DNA from 2 places in the Anaerobacillus sp. ABA4_114 genome. Region 1 is predicted to be linked to the other one. Evidence: a T-box and tRNA genes for the amino acid it is inferred to sense, from the RefSeq annotation. Region 1 holds a T-box; the other holds one or more tRNA genes.
What was found. The T-box of region 1 lies ahead of ACXAEY_RS17415 (tryptophan--tRNA ligase). A T-box ahead of a tRNA ligase gene usually reads a tRNA of that ligase, here a tRNA-Trp.
Positions count from the first base shown of each region.

Region 2: it encodes a tRNA-Trp, which carries the amino acid that the T-box ahead of ACXAEY_RS17415 (tryptophan--tRNA ligase) is inferred to sense. The anticodon was not compared.

Region 1 covers NZ_JBSWUM010000001.1:3,371,997-3,382,025, forward strand. The annotation lists gene bioA (adenosylmethionine--8-amino-7-oxononanoate transaminase) at 1-260, opposite strand, end outside; gene ACXAEY_RS17375 (6-carboxyhexanoate--CoA ligase) at 264-1,025, opposite strand; gene ACXAEY_RS17380 (hypothetical protein) at 1,015-1,503, opposite strand; gene ACXAEY_RS17385 (serine hydrolase domain-containing protein) at 1,693-2,715, opposite strand; gene ACXAEY_RS17390 (DinB family protein) at 2,801-3,271, opposite strand; gene ACXAEY_RS17395 (site-2 protease family protein) at 3,459-3,938, shown strand; gene bioB (biotin synthase BioB) at 3,978-4,979, opposite strand; gene ACXAEY_RS17405 (class D sortase) at 5,188-5,802, shown strand; gene ACXAEY_RS17410 (VOC family protein) at 5,830-6,159, opposite strand; gene ACXAEY_RS17415 (tryptophan--tRNA ligase) at 6,234-7,226, opposite strand; T-box leader at 7,274-7,521, opposite strand; gene desB (Delta(10) desaturase DesB) at 7,957-9,012, shown strand; gene ACXAEY_RS17425 (YjcZ family sporulation protein) at 9,147-9,242, opposite strand; gene ACXAEY_RS17430 (carboxymuconolactone decarboxylase family protein) at 9,338-9,634, opposite strand; gene ACXAEY_RS17435 (carboxymuconolactone decarboxylase family protein) at 9,635-9,874, opposite strand; gene ACXAEY_RS17440 (ArsR/SmtB family transcription factor) at 10,011-10,029, shown strand, end outside.
Region 2 covers NZ_JBSWUM010000001.1:3,742,443-3,752,471, reverse strand. The annotation lists rRNA gene ACXAEY_RS19420 (23S ribosomal RNA) at 1-1,224, shown strand, start outside; rRNA gene rrf (5S ribosomal RNA) at 1,354-1,470, shown strand; tRNA gene ACXAEY_RS19410 (tRNA-Asn) at 1,481-1,555, shown strand; tRNA gene ACXAEY_RS19405 (tRNA-Ser) at 1,557-1,648, shown strand; tRNA gene ACXAEY_RS19400 (tRNA-Glu) at 1,664-1,738, shown strand; tRNA gene ACXAEY_RS19395 (tRNA-Val) at 1,778-1,853, shown strand; tRNA gene ACXAEY_RS19390 (tRNA-Asp) at 1,861-1,936, shown strand; tRNA gene ACXAEY_RS19385 (tRNA-Met) at 1,960-2,036, shown strand; tRNA gene ACXAEY_RS19380 (tRNA-Phe) at 2,158-2,233, shown strand; tRNA gene ACXAEY_RS19375 (tRNA-Thr) at 2,238-2,313, shown strand; tRNA gene ACXAEY_RS19370 (tRNA-Tyr) at 2,385-2,469, shown strand; tRNA gene ACXAEY_RS19365 (tRNA-Trp) at 2,477-2,550, shown strand; tRNA gene ACXAEY_RS19360 (tRNA-His) at 2,570-2,645, shown strand; tRNA gene ACXAEY_RS19355 (tRNA-Gln) at 2,652-2,726, shown strand; tRNA gene ACXAEY_RS19350 (tRNA-Gly) at 2,735-2,809, shown strand; tRNA gene ACXAEY_RS19345 (tRNA-Cys) at 2,820-2,894, shown strand; tRNA gene ACXAEY_RS19340 (tRNA-Leu) at 2,921-3,010, shown strand; tRNA gene ACXAEY_RS19335 (tRNA-Leu) at 3,043-3,127, shown strand; gene ACXAEY_RS19330 (DsbA family oxidoreductase) at 3,530-4,228, shown strand; gene yvfG (protein YvfG) at 4,272-4,493, opposite strand; gene ACXAEY_RS19320 (B3/B4 domain-containing protein) at 4,737-5,405, opposite strand; gene ACXAEY_RS19315 (ABC-ATPase domain-containing protein) at 5,486-7,186, shown strand; gene queG (tRNA epoxyqueuosine(34) reductase QueG) at 7,222-8,361, shown strand; gene ACXAEY_RS19305 (methylated-DNA--[protein]-cysteine S-methyltransferase) at 8,429-8,968, shown strand; gene ACXAEY_RS19300 (amidase domain-containing protein) at 9,096-9,989, shown strand.

The sequences.
Region 1 (10,029 bases):
GCAGGGACGTTCGTCATTCCTAATAACGTAGAATGGGCGATCTTATCGAGTTGCGCTCGGATCGCATCATCTAGCTCCTTCTTTCGGTGTCCATGAACGTTTAACCATACGGAAGAAAAGGCATCATAATACTCTTTTCCATGGATATCTTTCACCTTAATTCCTTCTCCACTTTCAATAATCAAAGGGTCTTCATCATAATCCTTCATCTGTGTAAATGGTAGCCAGAGATGCTTCTTACTTTTCTCGATTAAATTCATAGATTAAACTCCTTTTAATAGAATTGGCTCTTTTTCTAAATAGTCGATATACGATGACACATGACACTGTGGATTCACAAAGAATAATCTTCCACCGTTTTCATCGCCTCGTTCCTTCATTTGAGAGATGCGATGGTAGCCTACCTTCTTTGAAGCTACATAGCCTGTTATGTAATCCGGATCATCACTAAAGCAAAACTCTGCAACCGTATCTGGATGTGAAGCTACTTTAGTAGCGAGAGGTAACGCCTCCCTCAACCTCTGATTCTTTTCCATCTGAAAATGTTCAAGCCAACAGGTATAGTCTGCTTCATTCCAATCCAGCCGGGATACCCGGATGCCCTTATCGTGACGACCATCTATTCGGTCGCCTGTAGAAGAATCGATTATGATTGCTCCTCTTACTCCATAGCATGTCTCTAAGACAGACATGGCTTTAAAGATTACCGCCTCCGTTAAACCTGTTTGCTTTAACAAATCTTCTGCAACAAGTCTTCCTTGTGATGCGTTTGATACTTGCGTATAAGAAACAGGTAGGGGCGTTAGACCCTGAACAGGTTCACTTACCTTTTCAATCGTAAGCCTTAGAAAATCGGGTTCTCCTCTTTGATGAGAAAAAGCTCGTCGTACTAGCGATGCGGCGCGATCGATCAACTCATTTTTAGTTGAGAGTTGTTCTCCTCCAGAAACGTGTTTACCACCGTCTTCATGTGCTCCACCTTCCGAAGCTCGCATTCGTATACTGTATAATTCTTTATCTCGCATACTGTTTATTCCCCTCGACCTTAATTCGTTTTAATAGCGATGTAACTGGTAAAACGGTGATGGCAGTGAAGAGTATGCCCGGTAATGCAGCTGCCAAAAGCGGCCATACGCTTACTTGTAATGTTTCAGCAAGGACAAATCTGGCCGCGATCGATCCAAGTGGACCAGCTAAGACCACGACTGGAATCGAAGGACCGAACAATGCCACAGCTCCCCCCGCTACAATCCTAAAAACCATAGATATTTCCACGTTCAGTATCGTATGGAAGCCAAGCATCAGTAGAATCGAGCTTGCTAGAATACCAGCTATGATGTACTTTCGAAAACCATACACGACCGCGATTCCAACAGCTAGTGGTGCGGATAGTTGAAAATCCGATCCAGGAATCGGTGACGGGACCTTAATCATCCCTGTCACGATGATTAAGCTCGCTAATACACTTATCGTTGTCATTTCTCTTATTCGTTCTCGCTTCAATCTATTTTGTTCACCTCCACCTAAAATGTTAACCTATTTATAATTTAAGTTAACTTATTTAAGACATTTTATCATTCTCGTAAAACGATTCATAGTCTAACGAGAAACTTATCGACGACCGTTTTTTTAAAATTGGCATTTCAAATGCAGAAAAAAAAGCCAGCAGCCTGTATAGGCGCTGACTACGTTTTATTCGTTCATTCCCCATTCCTCTTCAAGTGTTTTCAAAAGTTTATAAGGACCTTTTTCCTTATTTGACGGAATGGCAACCATGAAATCTGTTGAAGGATAATAAGCAGATTCAAAGCTTACTCCAGGATCATAGCCCATTACGTAATACTTCATAACCTCACCCTCATTCATCTCTATCCAAATTCCGTATCCGTAGTAGGTATTATTCTTCACATGCACATGGCTTGTTAGCAAACGATGAACGATCGCTTTACTGACCAACTTTCCATTAATAAGGCCTTCCCAAAACTTAATCATGTCAGGAGCCGTCACATACGCCCCGCCATCCGGTCCTCCGACCTTAGGAATGGAATAGACATTCGTCTTCCACGATCCATCTTCAAAGTCGATATAGCCTTTAGCCGTATTTTTAGGAAGCGCATCTAGTGGAAAATAACCAGAATCATGCATGCCGCATGGACTGAAGATGTTTGCCGCTACATAGTCAGTGAACGATTCCCCCGTAATCTCCTCCACGATTAAGCCAAGTACAATAAAGCCTGCGTTGTTATACGCAAACCTTTCACCAGGAGCAAACTTCATCTTCCCATCCTGGAACAATGGTAAAAAATCTTTCGGTTCAGTTACTGTGTAGGCCGGTGTGTCGATCCATAATGCTTCATAATCATCCATTGTCTCTTCATCAAAATAGTCCTGTATCCCAGATGTATGTGTTAAAAGCTGATGAACTGTTACTTCGCTATCGAAGTGTGGAAATGGAACCTTGAAACATTCCCCTATTGTAGATTGAAACGATAATAGTCCTCTCTCAACAAGCTGGCAGATCGCGATCGCTGTGAACACCTTGCATCCAGAAGCAATTCCAAAGCTCGTATGAATGTTGTTCTTGATTTCTTCCGCTCGGTTCGCAAAACCAGCAGCCGACTTGATCACAACGTCATCTTCACTCCGCGCATAAACAACGCCAGAAAACCCCACTTCCTTTATACGCTCCTCGATTTGTTCGATTACTTGCTCCATCTTCTCTCTCCCCTTTCTCTTTCGAAATCATTTTTCCATTTAAATCGTTAAAGAACACAAAAAAGCTGACATAAGTCAGCTCCTCTTACTGTGCACCTTTGATTGCACGGTGAAGCCCTTTGATACAGCCACCATGCTCACTCTCATGAAAGAGAGCGAAAAGAACAAGCTCACCAACTGTATGCAGCTCTACTGGTCCAGCCTTAAATGTTTCTTCAATCTTCTCATCAAGACGATTTTCAAACGTCTCTTTGAAGCGACCCATCTGTTCAGATAATCGTTCTTTGAGTTCTGCTACTTTTGGAGGGTCAACAGTCCAATCTTTCGGACTCGTACCTCTTGTAAACAATTCAGTATAGCCTTCAGGCAGGTTAACCTCTTCCCCAGCCATATGGAATACGATGTACTCAAACGAGACAAGCACGTGACCTAACTGCCATCGCAGTGAATTTGGGAATCCTTCTGGAATGACATCTGCATTATCTTCCGTGATCTTCTCAGCACCCATCAATAAAAAAGTACGGGTCATATCCATCTGCTTTATTATATTTTCCATCCTAAACACACCTTTCATTATGTAGATCCATCTAACCTATTCTTTCATAACGTACTAGTTCAATACAGTTGGACTGGAACCTTTATTTAACAGTCACTTTTTTAAAAAATAGTGTTAACACCTTACTAAAAAGGGGTAACACCTCTAACATTGCACAAAAATTCTCTTTGCATCCAGGAGGAATAAATTGTTTACCTTAAGCGACATCCCAATGTTTTTAATAAATTTTTTCTTGATTCTCCCGATCGTAACGCTTGTTCATGAAGCAGGTCACGTTCTTACGGCAAGACTGTTCGGCGGGAAAATTAAGTTTTGCATAGGTACTGGCGAAACGCTGTTCCATCTCGGGGCTCTCGAAGTGAAGAAGAAGTATTTCATGGAAGGATGGTGTCAGTATGAAAAACTAACCTACAATAAAACGTGGGCACATGTTGCCATCTATGCCGCAGGTAGTTTATTCAATCTAGGTGTTATCTTGATTCTTAATCTACTTATGAATTTAGATGTCCTACCTGTGACACTTTTCTTTTATCAGTATTCCTATTTCTCTGTTTACTTTATTTTCTTTTCGCTTATGCCATATCGAAACGATGCTGGAAAGCCTAGTGATGGCCTCGCGATATTCGATGTGATTCGCTACGGAAAAGCGGAAGATCCGATCGACTAACTAGCAAAAAGCTGCCATCATGGCAGCTTTTTTTATAGCTTATAAAGCGCACTCTTCAATCTCAAATCCTAAATCTTCTATCATTCTATGGTCAGCTGAAGACTCAGCTCCGTCAGTCGTTAAGTAATCTCCGACAAAGATGGAGTTCGCAGCGTATAATCCCATCACTTGTAGAGAGCGAAGGTTCACCTCACGCCCACCTGAGATACGGATTTCTTTTGTTGGATTCATTAACCTAAATAGCGCGAGCACTTTTAAGCAGTATCTTGGATCAAGCTCATCCATCTTTTCCATCTTCGTACCGGGCACAGAGTAAAGAAAGTTAACCGGAATCGAGTCGGCATCGATTCGACGAAGCTCTGCTGCCATATCATACACATCTTCGTGTGATTCTCCCATTCCAACGATTACGCCTGAACAAGGTGAAATACCAGACTCCTTTACATTTTCAACCGTCTTCACACGGTGATCATACGAGTGCGTTGTCGTGACGTTGTCATGGTGACCTTTACTCGTATTGATATTATGATTGTAGCGATCAACGCCGGCTTCTTTCAGACGGTTCGTCTGCTCAGAAGAAAGAATTCCGAGACAAGCACAGATTTTAAGAGGCATTTCAGATTTAATTTCTTCAACAGCATCGATTACTTTATCAAGTTCTCTGTTTGTTGCACCGCGTCCACTCATCACGATACAGTATGTACCAGCTTTACGATTCATCGCTTCCCGTGCCCCACTCACAAGGGTATCCTTGTCTAGAAGTGCATATTTATCTACGTTCGTATCCGCATAGGCGGATTGAGCACAGTACCCACAGTTTTCAGGACATAACCCGCTCTTCGCGTTGATGATCATGTTCAGCTTTACTTTTTTCCCGAAATAATGCTTTCTCACGCGGTATACCGCGTTCAATAAAGGTAATAACGATTCATCAGAGGATGAAAGTACTGTAATAGCTTGTTCTTTTGTCAGCTGTTTCCCTTCAAGTGCAAGATCCGCAAATTTTTCCCAATTCGCTGTTGTTTCTTCGACTTTAAGCATCCAATTGCCTCCCATTTAAATGTTAACTTATTATTTATTTAAGTTAACATTAACCTACCACCAAGTGGAAACGTCTGTCAATCTGATCTTTTTTTGAAAATATTTGAAATAATGGTTTACATCTTACCTCCTGAGGAAGACAATTAGTAGAGACTGTTTTTATAGGAGGAGTTCGAATGACAAACCTTTTAATGAGCGTTAAGCATCTATGAAAAAGGTTGGAATTCTGCTGTTATTCGTAGGTCTTTTGATCGTTTTATGGAGTGGCTATTCCTTTTGGGATCAAAGCAAAGCTGTTACCCATGAGCCAGAAGTCGTCCAAAAAAACCATCCAGGTTGGGATTCGACCGTGGAGAAAAAGACGATTGCTGTTGAGGAAGAAGAATCAAAATCCACATATGAGTATGGTGAAAAAGCAGCTATGCTATCGATTCCAAGGATAGGCAGCACATACAGCGTTTACTATGGAACGGATGAGGATTCATTGAAGAAAGGTGTCGGTCTACACGAAAGTAAGTGGACTGTCACGCCTGATGAAAATGGCCACGTGGTTCTCTCTGGGCATCGAGACACCGTTTTTCACAACCTTGATCAAGTAAAAGAAGGCGACCACTTGTATGTAGAATTCAATGGAACTGTATACGATTATCAAGTAAGAAAGATTTTGATCACAGATGAAGATGACCGTTCCGTTATCGTAAACAAGGAAGAGCCTACTTTAACGTTAACAACTTGCTATCCGTTTGATTATATTGGGTTCGCACCAGAACGATATATCATTCAATCAGAGCTCGTTTCAAAAGAAACACCACTCCGTAAGTAAAAGAGCTGCCATTTCGGCAGCTCTTTCTTAATCTTTCTCCCAAATATTAAACGTCATTCCATAAGGATCTTGGATATAGCAATCTTTCCCTTTTCCTTCCCAGCGAATGATTTTACAACCATTCTTCAATAAATCATTCCTTGCTTCTTCTAATGATTCCACTTCTAACTCTAAGACTGGCCCGAGATTTTCCTCTCCATCGATCAAAAAGATGTGATTGTGATCGCTTTTGAATTCTACCTCATTGACTGTACTGTGCTCCTGGTGCTTAAAACCAAATACTTTCTCATAAAATCTTTTCGCTTCAGCGACATTTTTTACTTGTAAGCCAATATTTTTAGACAGCTCATATTTCATTCACTACACCTCACTTCATTCATCTTTCCCATTCTTCCCATTTCTCTTTCATTTCGAGCGTTCCTTCAATCGATTCATGCTTTTATTCCGATCTTCTGCTTCACTTCATTCAAGAGAGGTTTCGCTTTAGCTCTAGCTTTTCCTGCCCCTTCAGTAAGTATCCGATCAAGCTCTTCTCGATTTTCCATGTAATACTTATATTTTCTTCTAGGCTCTTCAAGCACATGGTTCATCGCTTCGAACAGTTCTTTTTTCGCCTCTCCCCATCCAATTCCATTTTCAAATCGATCTCTCATTTTACTAACCTCATCTTGACTTGCAAATTCACGATAAAGTGCAAATACGGTCGAATCGTCTGGATCCTTCGCTTCATGAGGTTTTGTCGAATCCGTCTTGATTTTGTTGATCAACTTCTTAAGTTTCTCAGGCTCTTCAAAAATCGGAATCGTGTTATGGTAGCTCTTACTCATCTTCCGACCATCGAGACCCGGTATGACAGCAGATTCTTCCTTCACAACATAATCTGGAAGTTTGAACGTTTCACCGAATTGTCGATTGAACGTATCTGCAAGGTCACGAGCGATTTCAACATGCTGGATTTGATCTTTTCCAACTGGAACAAGATCAGACTGGAAGAGTAAAATATCAGAAGCCATTAAAATCGGATATGTGAACAGTCCCATGTTGACTCCATCATCGATTTCGCGCCCTGTTTCTCTATTTTGATCGACGATCGCCTTGTATGCATGCGCACGATTCATCAACCCTTTTGAGCTAAAACATGCAAGAATCCATGAAAGTTCAAATATTTCAGGAACATCAGACTGGCGATAAAAAATGGATGTGGATGGATCAAGTCCTAAAGCAAGCCATGTCGCAGCAATCCCGTACGAGAGTTCTTTCATCTGTTCAGCATCTTGTATTTTCGTAAGTCCATGATAATCTGCTACGAAATAAACAGGATCCTCTTCTGCTGCAAGCTCTAACGCTGGTTTGATCGCACCGATATAGTTCCCAAGGTGAATCCTTCCTGTTGGTTTAATACCCGTCAATACCGTTTTCTTCATCACTCATCCTCCATTCTAATCAACACAAAAAGGGCTTCTCATCCTATGAAAAGGACGAGAAACCCGTGGTGCCACCTTTATTCGTTTGCTTCACACAAACGCTCTTAACTCCTACAGAAAAGAAAGCTTTTCTATAAGGTGTCTCTTTTATCGGTAAGACCTTCCGCCGCAACCTACTCCTTCGTTCAGTCCGGAAGCTCAGAAGCCCATTCCCCTTCAGCACACACTGATTCACACCACCCATCAGCTCTCTGACGTGTTACTAAAGACTACTCTTCTTCATCATCGCTCGTGTATTTTTTATTATTCTAAACATTACAGGTAGTCAAGTCAAGAAAATATTTCCACAATTCTGCTTTACGCTTCTTAAAATTATCTTATTCTTTCCAGAAGCGTTATACTAGAAAGGTAAGAAATAACTTCCACTCATCCTCTAATTTACACAAAACAGGATCCCATTTTTAAAGTATTTAAAGAATTTCTACATGTTGATTACATGTATGACTAAAAATAATTTTGTTTAAAATGTTTTTACAATCGTGTTTGTTGTTATGCTTTTTAGTCTGGCATAATAGCGTTATTATTTTTCAAATGACTATTTTTAGTACCTGGTCATAACTTTTGGTCATAAATTCCATTGACTTGCCTTTATCGTGCTGTTAAAGTTAACTGCGAATCATAGATAAGAAAATTGAAAATTCTGCCCAAATGACTATTGGAAGGTGATTTAGTGAAAGATCTACACTCATTCAGTTGGTATGCGGCACGTGTGAAGAAACACATGCCAAAGGATGCCTTTAAACCCGTACCTAGCCGATTATTCGGCGGTCTCATATACTTGTTGATTACAGTTGCCAGCTTCCTGATCATAGCACTGTTTAACTTACATCCACTCATCAACTTAGTTTTCTCAGTTGTAATCGGTGCAAGCTTTGCTGGACTTGGGTTTCTCGGTCACGAAATTTTGCACGGAACAGTTGTACGTAAGCCTTGGCTTCGAGACACCCTTGGTGCAATCGCCTTCTTTCCGTTAAGTACTGGACCAAAATTATGGCGTAAATGGCACAATATGAACCACCATGTGCACACACAACATGATGAGAATGATCCTGATGCATGGCCAACGCTCGAGAAGATCTCAAAGATGAAGATCTTCCGTTGGATCTATAGACTGCCATTATTCATCAGAGCATTCTTTAGCTTTGCATCGCTTACTATTCAGTTCACTGCACATTCAATGAAAATGTTCTTTGTTTATATTAAAGAATTCAAATCAGGGAAGCAGACAGAAGTATGGCTACAAGTTGTTCTTCCATGGGTAACATGGATTGGTCTCTTATTCATCATGGGATTCGAAAAATGGATCTTTGCATTCTTTATTCCATTGTTGATCGCAAACTTTATCGTAATGGCTTATATTTCAACAAATCATCGTTTGAATCCATTGACGCCTGTGAACGACCCACTTGCTAACAGCTTGACGGTTACCGTTCCAAAATGGGTAGATAAGATTCACTTTAACTTCTCATACCATACGGAACATCACTTGTTCCCTGGCATGAGTCCGAAATATTATCCGCTCGTTAAACAGCACATTAAAGACATGTGGCCTGAACGCTATCATGAAATGCCGATGACGAGAGCGCTCATTGCACTTTGGAAAACGCCTCGTGTTTATTTCGAACACAATGAACTTGTTGATCCAAACAGTGGAAATGGCTTCGGATCACTAGGAAACAAACTCAATCCTCAATCGATCTTACCACGCAAACTCTTTAAAAAATAAGTAGAAAGCAGCCCAAGAAGGGCTGCTTTTTCTCGTTATCAGAGGAGGCCAAATTAGCCTTCCCTGCATCCTTGTTCTCATTACATGCAATTTAGCAGGATTAACCCGCTACATGCAGCTTTAGAAATTGAGTATTAGTACCCGCCTCCAACAAAAGCTGCACCTACGATGATAAGGAGAATAAACAGCACAACAATTAGAGCGAACCCGCTGCCGTAACCATATCCCATGGAGTTGGCCTCCCTTCCATCATGGATTACTATATCCTATGCTATAGTTACCATGTTGGATAGGCATTCGTTTAGTAAGGCATGGATTGTTTGATTTATCCCTCCCGCTGCTCTAACGAAACCCCTAGACCTTCTGCCATTCGGTTCACAAAGTTGAAGTAAGAAGCAATCTGACATACATCGAGAATTTCTCGATCGATACACCCTATTTCTTTTAATCCTGCCACATCCTCGTCCGTCACACTGTTTGGCTTTCTCGTAAGCTTAACAGCGTAATCCAGTATAGCTAGCTCCTTCATTTCTAAATCTAGCTCTCGATAATTCTTCTTTATCCCATCTACTAGTTCACGATCTTTCGTAATGAAATGGAGCGCCGCCCCATGATGTTCCATTCAGTAAAAACACTCATTCTCTACTGAGACGACCGTTGCGATCATTTCTCTTACTCTTCGTGATAATGGCGACTCAGCAAACATAATGACTTTGTAGTACTTCAAATGTGCTTCAAGAGAACGAGGATTTAAGGAATGCACGCGCAATATATTGGCCATTTCATTGTTGAATGCCTCATAAAGGTCCTTTAATTTCCCTTCTGCTTCGTCATAGGGTACCATTTTTATTCTTGCCTCCATGTTACATCTCTCCTTTCACGTCATACCCTTTCTTTTCTAGCAGGAAGAGCTCTTCACCTTCAAAATCGTGAGCTGAAGGATTAAATCATTGCATATATAAGTACATGCTTATATACTAATGACTGGAGGTGATGCAATGAATAGAACGGCGATCG
Region 2 (10,029 bases), 370 kb from region 1:
AGGAACTCGGCAAAATGACCCCGTAACTTCGGGAGAAGGGGTGCTTCCTCGGGTGAATAGCCCAGGGGAGCCGCAGTGAAAAGATCCAAGCGACTGTTTAGCAAAAACACAGGTCTCTGCCAAGCCGCAAGGCGATGTATAGGGGCTGACACCTGCCCGGTGCTGGAAGGTTAAGAGGAGGGGTTATCCCTTACGGGAGAAGCTCTGAATCGAAGCCCCAGTAAACGGCGGCCGTAACTATAACGGTCCTAAGGTAGCGAAATTCCTTGTCGGGTAAGTTCCGACCCGCACGAAAGGTGCAACGACTTGGATACTGTCTCAACGAGAGACCCGGTGAAATTATAGTACCTGTGAAGATGCAGGTTACCCGCGACAGGACGGAAAGACCCCATGGAGCTTTACTGTAGCCTGATATTGGATTTTGGTACAGCTTGTACAGGATAGGTAGGAGCCATAGAAGCCGGACCGCTAGGTTCGGTGGAGGCGTCGGTGGGATACTACCCTGGCTGTACTGACATTCTAACCCAGCACCGTGATCCGGTGCGGAGACAGTGTCAGGTGGGCAGTTTGACTGGGGCGGTCGCCTCCTAAAGAGTAACGGAGGCGCCCAAAGGTTCCCTCAGAATGGTTGGAAATCATTCGCAGAGTGTAAAGGCACAAGGGAGCTTGACTGCGAGACCTACAAGTCGAGCAGGGACGAAAGTCGGGCTTAGTGATCCGGTGGTTCCGCATGGAAGGGCCATCGCTCAACGGATAAAAGCTACCCTGGGGATAACAGGCTTATCTCCCCCAAGAGTCCACATCGACGGGGAGGTTTGGCACCTCGATGTCGGCTCATCGCATCCTGGGGCTGAAGTAGGTCCCAAGGGTTGGGCTGTTCGCCCATTAAAGCGGTACGCGAGCTGGGTTCAGAACGTCGTGAGACAGTTCGGTCCCTATCCGTCGCGGGCGCAGGAAATTTGAGAGGAGCTGTCCTTAGTACGAGAGGACCGGGATGGACACACCGCTGGTGTACCAGTTGTTCCGCCAGGAGCATAGCTGGGTAGCTACGTGTGGAAGGGATAAGTGCTGAAAGCATCTAAGCATGAAGCCCCCCTCGAGATGAGATTTCCCACAGCGTCAAGCTGGTAAGATCCCTCAGAGATGATGAGGTTGATAGGTTCGGGGTGGAAGCGTGGCGACACGTGGAGCTGACGAATACTAATCGATCGAGGGCTTAACCTAAAAAATTGGAATACGATGTTGCGTGCTATCTAGTTTTCAGGGAATAAAATTTCCCTTGAAAAATGACGAAATATATTGTAATATATATCTTGTCGCTAGCAATCACACGAATGTGCGAGCTGTTAGAAGTCTGGTGATGAAGGCGAAGAGGTCACACCCGTTCCCATGCCGAACACGGAAGTTAAGCTCTTCAGCGCCGATGGTAGTTGGGGGCTCTCCCCCTGCAAGAGTAGGACGTCGCCAGGCTAAACATTATTCCACAGTAGCTCAGTGGTAGAGCTATCGGCTGTTAACCGATCGGTCGTAGGTTCGAATCCTACCTGTGGAGCCATGGAGAGCTGTCCGAGTGGCCGAAGGAGCACGATTGGAAATCGTGTAGACGGTCAACGCCGTCTCGAGGGTTCGAATCCCTCGCTCTCCGCCAGCTACATACTAGATTGGCCCGTTGGTCAAGCGGTTAAGACACCGCCCTTTCACGGCGGTAACACGGGTTCGAATCCCGTACGGGTCACCATTTCTAAAGAAGCATTCATATAGCAACATTTTACTCTGTGGAGGATTAGCTCAGCTGGGAGAGCATCTGCCTTACAAGCAGAGGGTCGGCGGTTCGAGCCCGTCATCCTCCACCATTTCAAAGGTCCCGTGGTGTAGCGGTTAACATGCCTGCCTGTCACGCAGGAGATCGCGGGTTCGATTCCCGTCGGGACCGCCATTTTTACTCAATTTTAATATCGTCGCGGGGTGGAGCAGTTCGGTAGCTCGTCGGGCTCATAACCCGAAGGTCGCAGGTTCAAATCCTGCCCCCGCAACCAAAAAAATTCCACTACGTCGAATAAGCATCTTAGCTGAATTTTAATTGTAGCCCTTTAGGGCAACCTAAACACTTACTATATGCTAGATCTTAATAACGTAAAAGCGGAATGTTTAAAACATGGCTCTGTAGCTCAGTCGGTAGAGCAGTGGACTGAAAATCCACGTGTCGGCGGTTCGATTCCGTCCGGAGCCACCATGTTGCCGGTCTAGCTCAATTGGTAGAGCAACTGACTTGTAATCAGTAGGTTGGGGGTTCAAGTCCTCTGGCCGGCACCATTTTTCCTGAAAAGGTATCAATTCCCATTGTTTTTATATATAGTATATATTACAATGATAATTGTCTATTCGGAGGGGTAGCGAAGTGGCTAAACGCGGCGGACTGTAAATCCGCTCCCTCAGGGTTCGGCGGTTCGAATCCGTCCCCCTCCACCATCTTGATAGGGGTATAGTTTAAAGGTAGAACAGAGGTCTCCAAAACCTCCGGTGTGGGTTCGATTCCTACTACCCCTGCCAATTAAGATTTAAAATAATGGCGATTGTGGCGAAGTGGTTAACGCACCGGATTGTGGTTCCGGCATTCGTGGGTTCGATTCCCATCAGTCGCCCCATTATGTTGGGCTATAGCCAAGCGGTAAGGCAACGGATTTTGATTCCGTCATGCGCTGGTTCGAATCCAGCTAGCCCAGCCATATTAGTTGCGGAAGTAGTTCAGTGGTAGAACACCACCTTGCCAAGGTGGGGGTCGCGGGTTCGAATCCCGTCTTCCGCTCCATTTTTATAACGGCGGCATAGCCAAGTGGTAAGGCACGGGTCTGCAAAACCCTTACGCCCCGGTTCGAATCCGGGTGCCGCCTCCAATCTTCATATTTTTTAAAAAAGTCCTGCCGGAGTGGCGGAATTGGCAGACGCACAGGACTTAAAATCCTGCGGAGGGTGTACCTCCGTGCCGGTTCGAGCCCGGCCTCCGGCACCATTTACTTTCCGAAATTAAAAAATTGTCTTTATGCCGGTGTGGCGGAATTGGCAGACGCGCACGACTCAAAATCGTGTTCCGTGAGGAGTGTCGGTTCGAACCCGACCACCGGTACCAGTTACATAGTTGATACTTAAACGTCAGGATTTCTACAGTGTAGAAGTCTTTTTTTATTGTCTCAAACTAAAGATCGGGGACAGTCTCTTCTACATGTTGTCTCTTCATTAAGTGAAAACTAGAGTCTGCGATAGCTAATGTCTACTCCATTGGAAGGAAGAAAGGATGTTTTCATTATTCATTGTAATGGAAAGCCGTATGACTTGTTGTTCGAGGAACTATCTTCTTTGGATAAGGCGTTTAGGGAGCTTGACGCATTCCATGAGGCCTTCGTTTTGATGCCTATTAGGTGGTAGTCCAACCAAGCCTGAACGAAAGGCCTAATGAGCGAATCATTATCCCTCTATCTGCGAAAAATGGTACACTGATGGTAATTCGTTAGCTAAGAAAGAGTGATAAATCATGAAAGTAGAAATTTGGTCTGATTTTGTATGTCCTTTTTGTTATATAGGGAAAAGGCGCTTAGAAACCGCGCTTCAATCCTTTCCACATCGCGACGAGGTTACGGTCGTTTATAGAAGCTTTGAACTTGATCCAAACGCAGAGAAAGCAACTGGAAAAAGCAAAGCTGAGCTTTTAGCGAGTAAGTATAATGTCAGCCTTGAACAGGCTGAAGGTATGTGTGAGAACATGAGGCAACAAGCAGAAAACGAAGGCTTAACGTTTGATTTTAAGAATATGAAGCCTACTAATTCTTTTGATTCTCACCGACTGCTTCAGTTTGCTGCAAAACACGATCTAATGGAAAAGATGGCAGAAAGACTTTTCTATGCCTACTTTACTGAAACGGAAGACATCTCTGATCATGACACGCTTTGTAATCTAGCTGAAGAGGTAGGACTTGATAGGGCAGAAGTGAATGATATGCTTCGTAGTGAAGAGTTTTCAAAAGAAGTACGCTTTGATGAGTCTCTTGGCAGCCAATTAGGCATTCAAGGCGTTCCATTCTACGTCTTTAATGAAAAGTATGCTGTTTCAGGGGCCCAGCCTCCAGAGATGTTCCAACAGGCGTTAAACAAAGCCTGGGAAGAGGATAAGCAGCTTCAGGTAATCACTAGTGAAGGTGACGCTTGTGGTACTGATTCATGTGACATCAAGTAAACGAATTAAAAGGCTCTCTTACATGTTGTAAGAGAGCCTTTTGTTATTCTTCCGTCTTTTTTTCTTTAATCGTCTTGTATGCAGTATCCAGGTTTCGAATTCTACGAACGATCTCAGAATTTTTGTTAAGATTGTCGTAAATCATAGACGACACAACTGACCGGTAGTAGCTGTTCATCGCTTCTTGCTTTGAGAACACATCATCGTTTTTCTTTATGTACTGTCTAAAGTTTTCTTCAAAGAATGGTATTGAAAAAGGTTCCATATGCTCATTCCTTTCACATTGGTTTCAGTCACTATCATACACTTGTAGAATCTATATTGAAATATTGTAAAGCAAATCTAAAGAAAATTAAAATTACCTATTGTTTTGCTATTATACTTTGTGTTATTCTAACTACATCAGCGAGGTTTGTAGAAAAACCTCGAATTTTCACCATTTACCCAACGCAGTGTTTCGTTATGATTAACGAAGCGTTGCGTTTTTTTATGTTTGCTGTACAATCGTTCAGTTTGCTAATCCGTAATTAAAGTCTCCGCCATGAATCTGATTAAACATTTCCCCAGAAGCTTGTAAAAGTTTATTTGCCTCCTCATTTGAGAGGGAAGGTTGAATATAATATAGCTGTATAGCATTTGTCGTTTCCTCAGTAACCGCAGTACGCTCTGAGTCCACAATCGGACTTCCGAATGGACCTTTTTCGTCTAGAGAGACTAGCTTGTTAGTGAAGTTCACTTCTCGACCATTCAATCCTTGATACGTTGTAGTCTCATCGCCCAGTTCGATGGAGATCGAACCTTCTACCTTATCTAGATCATAGATACCGATCGGAATCTTATACTGCAATGAGAGAAGGTTGTTTATATCTGCAGCAGAATGAATCCTAGGAAGATCAGAACCTTTCTTAAGCCTTCTTAATAATGCTTCTGACGAAGGGCGATAGCGTGAAGGATCGGTTCCGAGCTTTTTAAATACTGTTCGCCATTCTTTAACTGGTTGAAAAGAAGTGATCTCTGCATCTTCTAGATCCATCATCATAGTTTCAAGGTAGAACTGATATCTTCCGCGCACCATTTGCGGTGAGTTTTCAACCACGATATCATGATATGTAATCCATCCAATTTTAAAGTCAGGAAGTATTTCGGTAATAGATGTTGAGAGAGAAATGTTAGTCATGTTACCGTTCTCCTTATTGTTTATTTCCGTTCATTTTATCATAAGCGACTACTAGAAGCTCAAAAGGAGGCTCACCTCATATGAAGAATTTGACCGATCATTTACAACATATAGATGGAAAAAGTTATAAAGCTTATAAAGATATAAGAGGGAGCTATGATTTCGAGAATTACACTCTTTCGATCGATTATGTACAAGGAGATCCATTCGCAAGCCCATCTAGAATACGAGCTATCATTCCTCGTGACAAAGCTAAGGTGAAGACTGAGTGGTTTGATGGTGACCAAAGGCGGATCAGGTTAGAGGATTTTATCGCAAGGAAGGTAGCGAAGTCCATTTATAAACACAAAGGAAATATCAAGGGTTCCGGTAAGAGTGGCACCTTTATCATTGATGCTCCTAAACAAAAAGTATTAGAACGTACAGCTGTGTCAGTAACAAAAACCGACATCACGATCTGTTTATCAGTGGGCTTACCAGCACAAGGTAGACGTGTGCTTGGTAGACAAGCCCAGCAAATGTTAACGACCTATTTAAGAGAGATTCTAAAAGCATCTATCTTCTCTCTAAATGAGGGAGAGGTAGTTGAAGCCATTCATCTAGCGGATCAACAAGAAACGATCAGAATGTTCTTGAAAGATAAAGGGTACGTGGCGTTTATCGCGGACGGTGCCATTTTGCCCCGAGAGAGTGGTATTAGCGATCGGCCGTTACAGAATAAAGCTGTTCCATTCAAGTCTCCGTCTAGCAAAGAAGTCTCGATCTCGATCCCCCATAAAGAAGAACCGATAAAAGGGATGGCGATCGAGAAAGGGATATCCCTCATAGTAGGGGGCGGGTATCATGGCAAAAGTACCCTCTTGCATGCACTCGAGCACGGCGTTTATGATCATATTGCAGGTGATGGCAGAGAGTATGTGATCACTGATGAACTAGCTATGAAAATTCGCTCTGAAGATGGAAGAAAGGTGACAGGGGTAAATATCTCACCGTTTATTGAGAATTTACCTTTTGGGAAAGATACTCGCTCCTTCACTACAGAAAATGCTAGTGGAAGTACATCTCAGGCAGCTAATATAATAGAAGCAGTTGAAGCAGGCTGTCATGCACTGTTGATCGACGAAGATACAAGTGCAACGAATTTTATGATTCGAGATGTTCGGATGCAGCAACTCGTCTCAAAAGACAAAGAGCCAATCACACCTTTTATTGACCGTGTACAACAACTATATAACCAACATAGTGTTTCAACAGTACTCGTCATGGGAGGGTCAGGCGATTATTTCGATGTAGCCGATACGGTTATTTTGATGGAGAATTACCTTCCATATGATGTAACGAATGAGGCTAAAAGGATTTCAGCCGAGTCTACTACAGCTCGAAATAAAGAAGGTGGCGAGCTTTTCGGAGAGGTAGACCGTCGCCTTCCTCACAAGTCTAGTTTAAATAGTCAAAAAGGGAAAAAGGCGAAGGTTTCTGCGAAAGGACTTCACCACATTTTATATGGCAATACTGATATTTCACTCCTTCAAGTTGAGCAGCTGATCGATCCGAGTCAGACGCGATTAGCTGCGGAAATTCTTCATTTTCTTGAAAGGAAGAACAAACTTGGAGACGTATCCGTGTCGGAGCTTTTGGATGCAGTTGAAAAACAAATGAATGATGAGGGAATCGGATCCTTCTCTATGTTTGCCAATCAACATCCAGGTGATCTCGCTCGTATTAGAAGAACAGAGTTGGCAGCAGTATTGAATCGACTTAGAACATTGAAGATCGTCTAATAACGTTAATTTTCATGAAGAAGGGAGGGAGTAAAGTGACAAACGCCCAGTTAAAGGAAGAGATCGTTGCATACAGTAAATCAATCGGAATCGATAAGATAGGTTTTGCTGCAGCTGATCCTTTCAAATCGCTCAAAGAGCGGTTGAAGCAACAGCAGCAGTTAGGTTATCAATCAGGGTTTGAAGAACCTGATATTGAGAAACGAACGGAGCCTGAGCTCTTGTTACGTGGCGCGACTACGATCGTTTCGATCGCCATTGCATACCCATCAAAAATGAAGGATAGTCCAAGAAGTAAAAGAGGCGAACGGAGAGGTCTATTTTGTAGAGCGTCGTGGGGCGTCGATTATCATCACGTGTTAAGAGAAAAGCTCTCCCTTCTTGAATCATTTATAAAATCGAAAGTTCCAACTGCTCAAACAAGCTCAATGGTTGATACAGGAGAATTATCTGATCGAGCAGTAGCCGAACGAGCTGGACTTGGATTTACTGGTAAGAATACGATGCTGATTACGGAAGAGTTCGGTTCTTGGGTCTATCTTGGTGAGATGATCACAGATGTCTTTATAGAGCCGGATGAGCCAGTGGAAGAAGGTTGTGGAGATTGTAATATTTGTGTAGATGCTTGTCCAACTGGAGCACTAGTTGAAGGTGGTCAGCTAAACGCAAGTAAATGCATTGCTTTCTTAACTCAAACTAAAGGTTTCCTTCCTGATGAGTATCGCTCAAAGTTAGGCAACAGACTTTATGGATGTGATACATGTCAGCTGGTGTGTCCCAAAAACAAGGGGATCGACTTTCACCATCACCCTGAACTTGAACCAGATCCAGAAGTGGTGAAACCAAAGTTGATTCCACTGCTTACGATGAGTAATAGAGAATTTAAAGAGAAGTTTGGAAAAGCGGCTGGTTCATGGCGAGGGAAGAAGCCAATTCAACGAAACGCCATTCTTGCTCTAGCGCATTACAAAGACGAAGCAGCGGTGGATACACTGATCGATTTGATGAGAAATGACCCACGACCTGTCATTAGAGGGACATCCGCTTGGGCCCTCGGAAAGATCGGTGGAAACAAGGCGTATGATGCCCTAATAAATGAGCAAATGAAAGAAAAAGACCAGGAAGCGGCAGATGAGATTGAAAAAGGGCTGTCTATGCTTCAAAATAAGTCTTAATGGTATTGGTCAAATAATATAATGTCTTGTAAGATAATGAAAAATGTTGAATAAAAGAAGGGATAGCATGGAGAAACAAGTGATCAGTTATGGGGAGTTTCAATCACCGATTGGAACGCTGACATTATTTGCGGGTTCTGAAGGAGTTTACAGACTTGATTTCGGATTTGCTGAGGATATGCTACCCGCGGCTGAAGCATGGTTCAAGAAGAATCATGTAAAACCAGATTTCGTTATGAATTACGAAATCATCGACCCGATTATTGTTCAATTAGAAGAGTTTTTTAGCGGTAAAAGAAGGATGTTTGATTTAAAACTAAATTTGATTGGAACACCTTTTCAAAAGAAAGTATGGAATAGTCTTAGTACGATTCCATACGGTGAGACCCGCTCATATAAAGACGTTGCTGTTGATATTTCTGCTCCTCGAGCAGTACGTGCGATCGGTTCTGCCAACAACCGGAATCCACTTCCGATCATTATTCCTTGTCATCGTGTGATTGGAAGCAATGGTGCTCTTGTTGGATACGGTGGAGGAATGGATAAGAAGGAATACTTGCTGTCACTCGAACAGCAGACCGCAATTCAAACAGCAGTAACTTCATAAGTATTATCGAGCTCGGAGTTCATAGACGAACTTCCGAGCTTTTTTGTTCTATTCAACGTTTCACCCTGCACTAAGTGGTATGTGTAACCATTCACCAACATAAAGTGCGAAGAGGGGGGAACGCAAAATGGGTTGGGAAGAGCAGCTTAAACCCTTTTGGGAAGAACAAGCGTCATACTTAATGAACGGATCGCTATCCTTTAGAAGCAATGGAAAACGTCCAGCTACGGAAGAAGAAGCTGTTAACAGGTTTATTAAGAAATGCAACGCTCGAGAAGCTACAGTTGTGAGAGTACTGAATAAAGGTGTACTCCTGGGCAAAAAGAAGTTATCCAAAACTCGAATCTTTGATTACTATCTTCACCAGCAATTTGTGATCAAGCATGGTAAGAAGATGTATCAAGAAGAGCGTTTTGAAAAAAGGCTTGCAGAGTTAATCGATGGAGAGCTAGTCCATGATCGTTCCGTTGAGCAAGAAGGTGTACACTGTGATAATCCTGTTCGGGCAGGCAGGGGAGATGAAAGGTTGAAGGGATCGTATTATGATCGCTTATCTGCTGTGAAATATGCTGAAAACTGGTGGGATGATTATAATCCTGCTTATCCAATATTTGATGGAGACTGTACGAACTATGTCTCTCAATGTATCCATGCAGGTAAAGCACCTATGAGGGGTTATCCTGATCGAACGAGAGGATGGTGGGTGCGGAAAAACAGCTGGAGCTATTCGTGGTCAGTCGCTCATGCATTACGGTGGTATCTTAGTGGTTCAAAGAGTGGGCTTAAAGCAAGAGAAGTCTATCAGCCTGATGATTTAGTACCGGGCGATGTGATCAGCTATGATTTTACTGGAGATGGGAACTGGCAACATACGACGATTGTGGTCGATCAAGATGGAAAAGGGCAGCCGCTTGTAAATGGGCATAATACGAACTGTAGAATGCGTTATTGGGATTATGAAGACTCAACGGCATGGACACCGAATATCCAGTATAAATTTTTTCATATTGAAGATGAATAGCATATTCTTTCTCTCCGTGGAAAACATGCTATAATAGATA